One region of the Ruminococcus sp. AF20-12LB genome, then DNA from elsewhere that is predicted to be linked to it. Evidence: predicted binding sites of a transcription regulator. Region 1 holds the regulator's gene; each other region holds the start of a gene.
What was found. The regulator LexA, encoded in region 1, represses DNA repair genes until DNA is damaged. The targets are predictions, from matches to a motif close to CNAACANNTGTTNG.

Region 1 (3,289 bases):
CCGGATCAACAAGAGCATCGCCTTCTTTAAATTTATTCTTGTCTACGTAATAAATATAGCTTGTTTTCTGTGTTTCTTTGTCTGTGATCTCATCACGGCCATAGATACCGGCACTGACAAAGGTTCTCGTACTGTTGCCCTTTTTATTTCTGCCGGAAAGCATAAATCCCGATTGCTGCGTTTCAGCATCCGTCGTAAGATATTTGGAAGGTATTGCATAAAACTCCTTCGTTACGATAGAAGATAACGGAATCTTTAAACCTGTCACATTGTTCGTGACAAGCTCTATTTCCAGAAACCGGTCTGACGCATATCGGATCAGCCCCTTATTAAAATCGATCTTGCCATATTTAGCCCCATCGATCTCCATGATCGAAAAGTCTCCTGTCTGCGTCAGATCATCTTTCAGGAACTTGACGCGGATCGATGTACGCTCCTTCAGATTAGCAGCCTGCTTCTCACTTAAAGGGATCAAAAGACTCCAGCGTTCATCTGTAATGATCGTATAAATATCATCTCCGGCCTTTATCTGTCCATCTGTTTTCAGATCCGTTTCCTGATAGGAATTCTGATCAAAATCAGCTGCTGTGACATTATCAACGGTTTTTGTTTCGTAGCCATCTGTAGAATACAGGATGACCCCGTCTGTCTGCGCACGGCGGATATTCGGATCACTGGAAACTATTGTTGTAACTGTGGCTTCTTCTCCATCTTCAGACGTCGTACTTGCAGAAGAAGCTCCCGAACTATCTGAAGCATACTGAAGGATGCTTCCATTGAGCTGATATTTAAAACTATAGGTACTGTTAAATTTGCTGGGATCAAATCCTTTGGAAAAGCTTTGCATATTACTGCGTATATCCGCCAGTTCCTCTCTGCTCAGAGAGGTTACATTGTCTGCAGATCTTGAGCTGTTCAGGCTGTAAACAGCACCGTTGGCATTGATCTTGGTACCTTCCCTTGCGTAATATGTAACGTAACCGCCTGCATCTGCCTGCACTACGTTCTCTGTCATGATCGCCAGCCCTGTGTATGTCTCATTCATGGATAACGGACCGGAGGGAACCTGATAAGATTCCATATGAGAAGCTGTAAGATAAAGAATCACACTAAAGATCATATAGATAAAAATTGCTCCGAACATTACAGTTCCAATGTTCAGACCAAAAATTTTACGAAGCTTTGCTAAGAATCCCGGAGTTTTTCCGGAATGTACTTTATTGTCCGGCAAATGAATGCCTCCTTTACATCGTTCATCTCTTAAAGTTCGTTTTATTGTAACATTTTATTTAAATGAATACAAGCTTTAAAACGTGCGAACATACTTTCCGAATATCCGTTTGCTATTTTTTCAAAAGTATGTTATACTATTTAAAATATAATTTCGTGATGCTGTCATATTATGGTCGACAGCAGATAAAATCAACCCAGGGAGGTAAGTACACATGACATATGGCAGAATCAGTAAAAAGCAGCAGGAAATACTGGATTATATGAAAAACGAGATCCTTAACAGAGGTTTCCCGCCCTCCGTCCGTGAAATCTGTGAAGCAGTAAACCTGAAATCCACATCTTCCGTTCACTCCCATCTGGAAGCTCTGGAAAAAAACGGATATATCCGCAGAGATGCCACCAAGCCCCGTGCGATCGAGATCATTGATGATAATTTCAATCTGGTCCGCCGCGAGGTTGTCAATGTTCCTCTTGTAGGCACTGTTGCTGCCGGACAGCCGATCCTGGCAGTGGAAAATATCGATGCTTACTTTCCGATCCCGGCTGAATATATGCCCAATGAACAAAGTTTCATGCTGACTGTCAAAGGCGACAGTATGATCAATGCAGGTATTTTTGATGGAGATCAGGTTCTTGTAAAGCAGCAGGCAACAGCAGAAAACGGCGACATGGTGGTTGCTCTGATCGATGATTCTGCAACAGTTAAGACCTTCTACAAAGAAAATGGTTATTATCGACTTCAGCCGGAGAACGACAATATGGAACCGATCATCATTACCGGTAATCTGCAGATTCTCGGCAAAGTATTTGGTGTATTTCGTTTCTTTTCATGAAAGCATAAACAACTGATCCCAATGTAATGTGATCTAAAAAGAGAGATATCTTTAAGGTGGCTGTACCGCCCCACAAAGGTATCTCTCTTTTCTTTTTCAGCAGAAAACTTCTGCTTTTTGATTTCCTTTTTAGTTTACATAATATTTTTACAGTAAACCAATATAACGAATTTTACTCATTCTCACCAAGAAATTCTTCCGTATCAAGAATCTTGCCGTCTCTCCAGATTCTCTCAAGATCGTAGAAAAGTCTGTTTTCCTCATCAAAGATATGGATGATCATATCACCGTAATCCATGAGGACCCAGCTGGAGTTTCTGGTTCCCTCGATCTGTTTTGCTTCATATCCGGCACGGCCAAGCATTTCATCTGCATTGTCAACCATTGCCTGTACCTGATTCTGGTTGGAAGCACTTGCGATCACAAAATAATCTGCGATCACGGAAACCTCATGGATATCAATGATCTTGATATCCTTTGCTTTTTTATCATCCAGTGCCTTGCAGGCGATCCGGACCATCTCTTTTTCGATACTCATAGAATTTTAATCCTCCTGTCTGTTGGCTGCATCCTGCATTTTTCTGTCATGGAGTTCTTTATAATAAACATAAGCATCCCTGGTCGTACTGTCGATTTCCTTGGGATTTTCCTCCAGATATTCCAGTGTATCCTTTAAAATCTCATACATACACTCATCCAGATCTTCAAAAGCAATCTTTCGCACCTTCGCAAGATTCGGAGCTTTGTCACGCATTGGTTCAATATAGTCTGAAATATATACGATCTTCTCAAGAAGGCTCATTCCCGGTCTTCCTGTTGTATGATAAGTGATCGCTGTCAGGATCTCTTCGTCTTTAATATCATATTTACTGCTGGCCACATAAGCCCCCAGTTTGGCATGAAGAAGAAACGGATGATCCTTTTCAAAATCTGATACCGGAATATCATGCTGGCTGCACAGCTTCAGTTTCTTTTTATTAGGAATACACTTTGCACTGTCATGAAGAAGTCCTGCAGCCTGTGCATCCTCCAGATCATAATCATAAACCATGGCAAGCGCAGCACAAGTGTACATAACCCCCATTGTATGCTCAAATCTGGCCTCATCCAGATATTTGGAAAGTTTCTTTTTTATTTTGATAAAATCATATTTTCCCATCTGAATCATTTCCTTTATAGATATCATTTTTCTCGATATAGGAAATCACAGGCTGGGGAACATA
Region 2 (3,289 bases), on a different contig from region 1:
TTTTTTTGCAGCGTGCAATCACAAAACCTTGAACGGGATCGTTATCACTTCCTGCCCGATAGAAAATAGTATCATACTGTTTGCCATTCCATATATGCAATATTTCATCAACATGATTAAGAAAATCTTCTGGAACAGAAAATTCTTCATTTTCAGCATTCAAAGGAGAATTCAAAATAGCTTCTTCGACAGAACTATAATATATGAGTTCAGAATCCTTTTTATCGTAATCACTCAAATTGAATTCGACATATGCATTGTCTTTATTGTCATCTTCCGGAACATAAGTATAACGACCATTTTCAATATGGTCATCATAATCAACAAACAGTCCAATACATATCAGCGCTGCAAAAATCAAAAAAACTATTCCTACAATGATTAGCAATATTTTCAAAAATTTTTTCATACAAAAGTCCACCTTCTTGCTTCATTTCAGTAAATTATATCATACCGATATGAACAATTCAATTCACGCTCTATCAAGTAGTTTTTTACTTACCTATAACGCACATTTCCGCAAAATCCATAGTCTCCGATACTTTCCTCACAGGCGATATACAGTCGGAATTCTGTCAGCTCATGAAATAAGAAAAACCGACGCATGATCGCTTTACGCTCAATACATCGGTTTCTTCATCCGACTTTGACGGTCATATTCAGTTGTCTAACATCGTACTGTTATAAAATCTATGTCATTTACGATTCTTCTTATGCTGATTTGTCCAGTAAGGTTTTACAGGGATTCTTCTTCTTTCTATATCTTCCATAAATTCTTCTTTATCGATATTACTATCAATGGTAAATAGCTTTTCCCCATTTACATATACACGCACAGAACCTTTTTTTCTCTCGCAGTAGGTAATATCCCCAAAACGAAAAGTTCTCTTTCTTCCAAAAGTTGAACGCCATGTGATTTCATCTCCGTTCACTTCCAGTTTCCACATAATCATATTCAATGAGCCGATTAAAGAAACAATAAAGAAAATACTAAAACCAATTGGTGGCAATAAATCATCTTGTTGAATAGCACTGGCTACCGTAGCTCCCCCAAAAAGAAACACCGCCAATACAAAAAACATAGTAAGTACTTTTTCGGTTTTTATTATATAATGCGTCCTAATTATTCCCTTTTTCTGTTCTTCCTCTCGTTCTTTAGCTCTCTTTTGTTGAAGATTTACAAGATATTTCAAAAGAAGAAGTACAACTAAATAGGGACCTATTTGTGTAATTATATTCAAACACATTCGTAAAAAATTATTCATTTTTGCCCTCCATAGTTCCAGCTATATAAAAATGATTGTTTGAAATCGAGTATTAAAAACCTCAATTTTTCATATCTCATTATACTTCATCAACTTAAAGAATGGAAGAAAAAATTTTGTGTACAGAGTTCCTGTTCAAGCCTTGTAACTCACATTTCTGCAAAATCCATAGTCCCCGATACTTTCCTCACGGGTGATATACAGTCGGAATTCTGTCAGCTCATGAAATAAGAAAAACCGACGCATGATCGCTTTACGCTCAATACATCAGTTTCTTCATCTGACCTTAACGGTCATATTCAGTTGTGGCAGATTACAGGTAATCTACAAAAATTATTTTTTCCATATAACTTCACCACAATGCGGACACTTTTTGGGAATGATTAAATTGCTATTTTCATATTGAATTAAAGATATTTTCTTATTCTTGCGGTCACAAATATCTTTAACTTCTTTATTTACAAGACTACCTCCTTCTTCTCCTAAATATCCCAAAGTAGTCTTATACCATGGAAATTTTCCTTTACATACAGGGCATTTCCATAAAAACAGGAAAATGTATTCAAAAAAGAAAGACACCAACCACATCAAAAAGGTTAAGAAAAATATGACTAAGCAAACAAGTCTAATATAATTAGGCAACACTCCTTTTATAGGCAACATTTCTTTTAGGAAAACCGCAATCCCCCCTATAGCAAGTGATGGCACACAAATATATGGCAAAATACGAAATATTTTTTTATTCACTATACTTATCTTGTTTAATGAAGAAATATTTTTATATACAAATTCTACCTTACTTTTTTCCATATATACTGCCTCCCGAAAAGCTCACTTCTAAAATTATCTTTTGTCTATTATACTTCATCAGCCTAAAGAATGGAAGAAAAAATTTTGTGTACAGAGTTCCTGTTCAAACCTTGTAACGCACATTTCCGTAAAATTTATAGTCTCCGATACTTTCCTCACAGGCGATAGGCGACGGTCAAAACATCAGGTTTGCACCTGACATTTTAACCGCATATCAGCCCTGATTATCACAGTATCCCTGCTGGCTGTTCAGCCCATGCTTTTTCGCATATTCACTGGCTTTCTGTCTGCGTTCCTCGCTGTAAGGCGGCAGGAAGCGGATAGACAGACGGGACTTTGCCAGCACATAAGAAACACCGCCTTGAACATTGGATTTTTCCAGTCGGCAAAGGTCAGGGTACTTCTTAGCAAAAGCAGCCAACCTCTTTTTCAATCCGGCGTTGTGGGTGTAGATATTTGCCTTGTCCTCGCCCTCATTAAAGAGAACGATTGTTTCTTTCTCAATCTTCGTCAGTCTCGTCATAGCAGCCCTCCCTACGGTTTTTCAACACCCTCAGCCTGCGGTAAAAGCAACGATACCACCTTTCAACACCCTCAGCACTCAGCTTGACGGAAAGCATATAAAACAGCTTCTTCGCCACCGGATCGGGTGCAAGGGCAGCCACCATACGCAAACGCTCGACAGTTGCTTTCAGGTTCGGACAGCCAAAGGCATAAAGGGCTTCCATTTCATTCCGGTTCATCTTCATTGTGTTTTCCTCCTTAAAGTTTGATAAATGAAAAGCGACAGACACTTCATAAGGAAATACCTGTCGCTTCGTTGACGATATAAAATTGTTGGTTTTGGACTTGATAAAATCAGCAGTAAATCATTTCCTGTCTGATGATTTCTTCGGCTCGGTTACGGATAGAGTTCATGGACTGTACCCACAACATCTGATTGTCTGCTTTCATGGTTTCGGTCACACCCTCGGCTTGTTTCATCTGCTCAATGATAAGGCTGCACCTTTCCGCTGCCTGTTCGTCCAGGTCAGCAAGGTAAGTATGCAGTTCGCCGGATAAACAGAGGGCAGATAACCTTGCAGGGCGGTACTGCTCCAAATATGTCCTGTGCAGTCTGCCCCACATACCGATAGGGCGGTGTTCCTCCGGCAGCTTCAAGTCCGGCACATAGTAATCGCCCACAAGAACATAGTCCAGACCGTTACTTTCGT
Region 3 (3,289 bases), on a different contig from region 1:
GCAATGGCATCTTCTACTGCCTCCGGTGAAAATTCAGCCTGACGGAGTTTATCCGTCAGGCCTTTCTCTGTGCGGTCCATATGTTCCAGAAGCCGCATGGCTTTCTTTCTTGCACGGTTTCGTTCTTCCAGATCCAGCATGGACTACTCTTCCTTCTCTGTATCATCTGCCTGTACTGCTGCTTCTGCTGTCTCATCTGCCGGATCCAGATGATAATGTACACGAACCTTCTTCTCAATCTCATCGCGGATCTCCGGATGCTCTCTCAGGAATAATTTGGCATTCTCACGTCCCTGTCCGATCTTATCCCCTTCATATGCATACCAGGCTCCGCTCTTGTTTACGATGGAGCATTCTGCAGCCAGATCCAGGATATCTCCCTCTCTGGAAATACCGGTTCCGAACATGATATCAAACTCTGCCTGCTTAAATGGCGGAGCGACCTTGTTCTTAACTACTTTCACACGGGTGTGGTTTCCGACCATCTCACCACCCTGCTTCAAGGTTTCCACACGACGTACATCCATACGGACAGATGCATAGAATTTCAGCGCACGTCCACCGGTTGTAGTTTCCGGATTGCCAAACATCACTCCAACCTTCTCACGAAGCTGGTTGATAAAGATCACCACGCAGTTGGACTTGCTGATAACAGCCGTCAGTTTACGGAGTGCCTGTGACATCAGACGGGCCTGCAGACCTACATGGCTGTCTCCCATATCTCCTTCGATCTCTGCCTTGGGAACCAGAGCTGCAACAGAATCCACAATCACGATATCCACAGCACCGGAACGTACCATAGTCTCTGTGATCTCCAGCGCCTGCTCTCCGTTATCCGGCTGTGAAATATAAAGGTTGTCGATATCAACACCTATACTCTTGGCATAAACAGGATCAAGAGCATGCTCCGCATCGATAAATCCTGCGATTCCGCCTCTCTTCTGCACCTCAGCGACCATATGTAAGGCTACCGTTGTCTTACCACTGGACTCCGGTCCGTAGATCTCCACGATACGTCCCTTGGGAACACCACCTACACCAAGGGCGATATCCAGGCTTAAGCATCCTGTGGGAACTGCCTCCACCTGCATATGGGAGCTGGAATCTCCAAGCTTCATGACAGAGCCTTTACCGAACTGTTTCTCAATATTTCCAAGGGCCGCTTCCAACGCCTTCTGCTTCTCTTCACTGATCATTATGTAATCTCCTATTCTTTATTCTCTTTCTAATCAGGTTTCCTGCAATCCGAACCTTTGTTCGTGTTTTCTGTATTACATAGTATTATAAAACGGAATGATTGTCAATAAGATACTTGAAAATCCCTCTGTTTTTTTGTTGACAGGATCTCTAAAAATCCGACAAAAGGCTTCCCATACATGATTTCTTTTTCCTCTCTGAATACAAAAAAGCAGATAAAAAGATTTCCCTCTTCATCTGCTTTTTATGCAATACATTTCCTGTTACTGATCGTTGGTCAGCTTCAGTTTGTCCAGAATATAGAATACAAGGCTTAACGCCATGGCAACCACACATGCCAGCACCATACCGGTAAGCTCAACATTTCCAAGCTTCAGGGCAATTCCGGAAAGACCTACAACAAAGACAACGCTTGTCAGCGTCAGATTTCTGGACTTGCTGTAATCCACGTGATTGTCAACCAGCATGCGAAGTCCGGATGTTCCGATCATTCCGTAAAGAAGGAAGGAAATCCCACCGATCACCGGACCGGGAATGGTACTGATCAGGGCTGCCAGTTTACCAAGGAAGGAACAGCAGATAGAAAGCACTGCCGCACCACCGATCACCTGTACACTGTAAACCTTTGTCACCGCCATGACACCGATGTTCTCACCGTAAGTAGTTGTCGGCACAGAACCAAGGCATCCGGAAACTGTGGTAGAGAAGAAATCTGCAAACAGGGATCTGTGAAGCCCCGGATCTTTCAGAAGATTTCTTCCAACAATCTTTCCGGTTACGATCTGATGGCCGATATGCTCGGAGGTTACCAGAAGCAGTGCCGGAAAGATCGTCATAATGGCCTCAAAATTAAATTTCGGAGATGTAAAGTTGGGAAGAGCAAAAAATGCCGCTTCCCTTACCTGTGTAAAATCCAGAAGCCCGCATGCACCTGCTGCCACATATCCCGCAATGATCGCAATCAGGATCGGAATAACAGAAAGGAAGCCTCGGAACAGGATCTGCCCGAATACCGCAACTCCAAGTGTGACCAGAAATACGATCACATTCTTCGGATCTACCTTATCGTCCAGAAGTCCTGCCGTACTTGCCGCATTTCCCGCAAGCTCCAGACCGATCAGTGCCACTACCGGTCCCATTGCCGCTGTAGGAAGCACGATATCGATCCAGTCTGTTCCGCACTGGCGGACAATCAATGCAACACACATACCAGCAATACCCAGAACAACGAAACCACCAAGGGCATACTCATATCCATACTTGCTGATCACCAGAAGAGCCGGTGAAAGGAAGGCAAAACTGGAACCTAAATAAGCCGGTGCCTTTCCTTTTGTGATGAAAATAAAAAGGAGTGTTCCCACACCATTCATCAGAAGCACAATAGCCGGACTGATACCAAAAAGGAATGGCACCAGCACGGATGCTCCGAACATGGCGAACATGTGCTGGATACTTAACGGTATCAGCATCTTTGCAGGTACTTTTTCCTCGACCTGTATAATTCTTTTTTCCACTCTCAAATCCTCCTGTTTCTTATTATCTCACAGATTATAGCACAGGTTTTCACATCGTGGGAAATTTTTTACACAAATATGCAGATACTGTGTGTTATACTGTTATTATCTCCGGAAAAACAGACGTATTCCATAAATACAGCTGCTGTCTGTTCCGGAAGGAATTTTTCAGAAAGGAACATTCTTCTATGAAAGCATACCAACGACTTCTATCCTATGTAAAAATATTCACCCCCAGCAATGAAGAAAGCTCTTCTTCCCCCTCTTCCCAGTGCCAGTTTGACCTGGCCCGGCTTCTTGTGGAGGAACTGAAAGATCTTGGGATCTCCGATGTGTCTCTGGATGAACACTGTTACGTTTATGCACATCTTCCTGCTACAAAAGGCCTGGAGCACTGCAAAGCACTGGGCTTTATCGCTCATATGGATACGGTTTCCGATTTCTGTGACCATGTAGTCACACCGGTGGTCACAGAAGATTACGATGGAAAAGAGCTCCCTCTCGGCACAAGCGGCAGAACCCTTTCCCCGGAAATGTTCCCGCATCTTGCTTCACTTGCCGGGCGTACCCTGATCACC

Region 2: the regulator LexA is predicted to act here: its motif matches at 1,294-1,307, upstream of DWX61_RS06640 (DUF6560 family protein).
Region 3: the regulator LexA is predicted to act here: its motif matches at 1,247-1,260, upstream of recA (recombinase RecA).

The regions. Positions count from the first base shown of each region.
Region 1 covers NZ_QUGH01000005.1:94,551-97,839, forward strand. The annotation lists gene DWX61_RS08135 (biotin/lipoyl attachment domain-containing protein) at 1-1,231, opposite strand, end outside; gene lexA (transcriptional repressor LexA) at 1,446-2,066, shown strand; gene rsfS (ribosome silencing factor) at 2,239-2,604, opposite strand; gene yqeK (bis(5'-nucleosyl)-tetraphosphatase (symmetrical) YqeK) at 2,611-3,225, opposite strand; gene nadD (nicotinate-nucleotide adenylyltransferase) at 3,212-3,289, opposite strand, start outside.
Region 2 covers NZ_QUGH01000004.1:115,703-118,991, reverse strand. The annotation lists gene DWX61_RS06645 (hypothetical protein) at 1-409, opposite strand, end outside; gene DWX61_RS06640 (DUF6560 family protein) at 696-1,265, opposite strand; gene DWX61_RS06635 (hypothetical protein) at 1,599-2,075, opposite strand; gene DWX61_RS06630 (molecular chaperone) at 2,290-2,598, opposite strand; gene DWX61_RS06625 (hypothetical protein) at 2,576-2,824, opposite strand; gene DWX61_RS06620 (TnpV protein) at 2,934-3,289, opposite strand, start outside.
Region 3 covers NZ_QUGH01000003.1:172,527-175,815, forward strand. The annotation lists gene DWX61_RS05150 (regulatory protein RecX) at 1-140, opposite strand, end outside; gene recA (recombinase RecA) at 144-1,196, opposite strand; gene uraA (uracil permease) at 1,461-2,711, opposite strand; gene pepT (peptidase T) at 2,900-3,289, shown strand, end outside.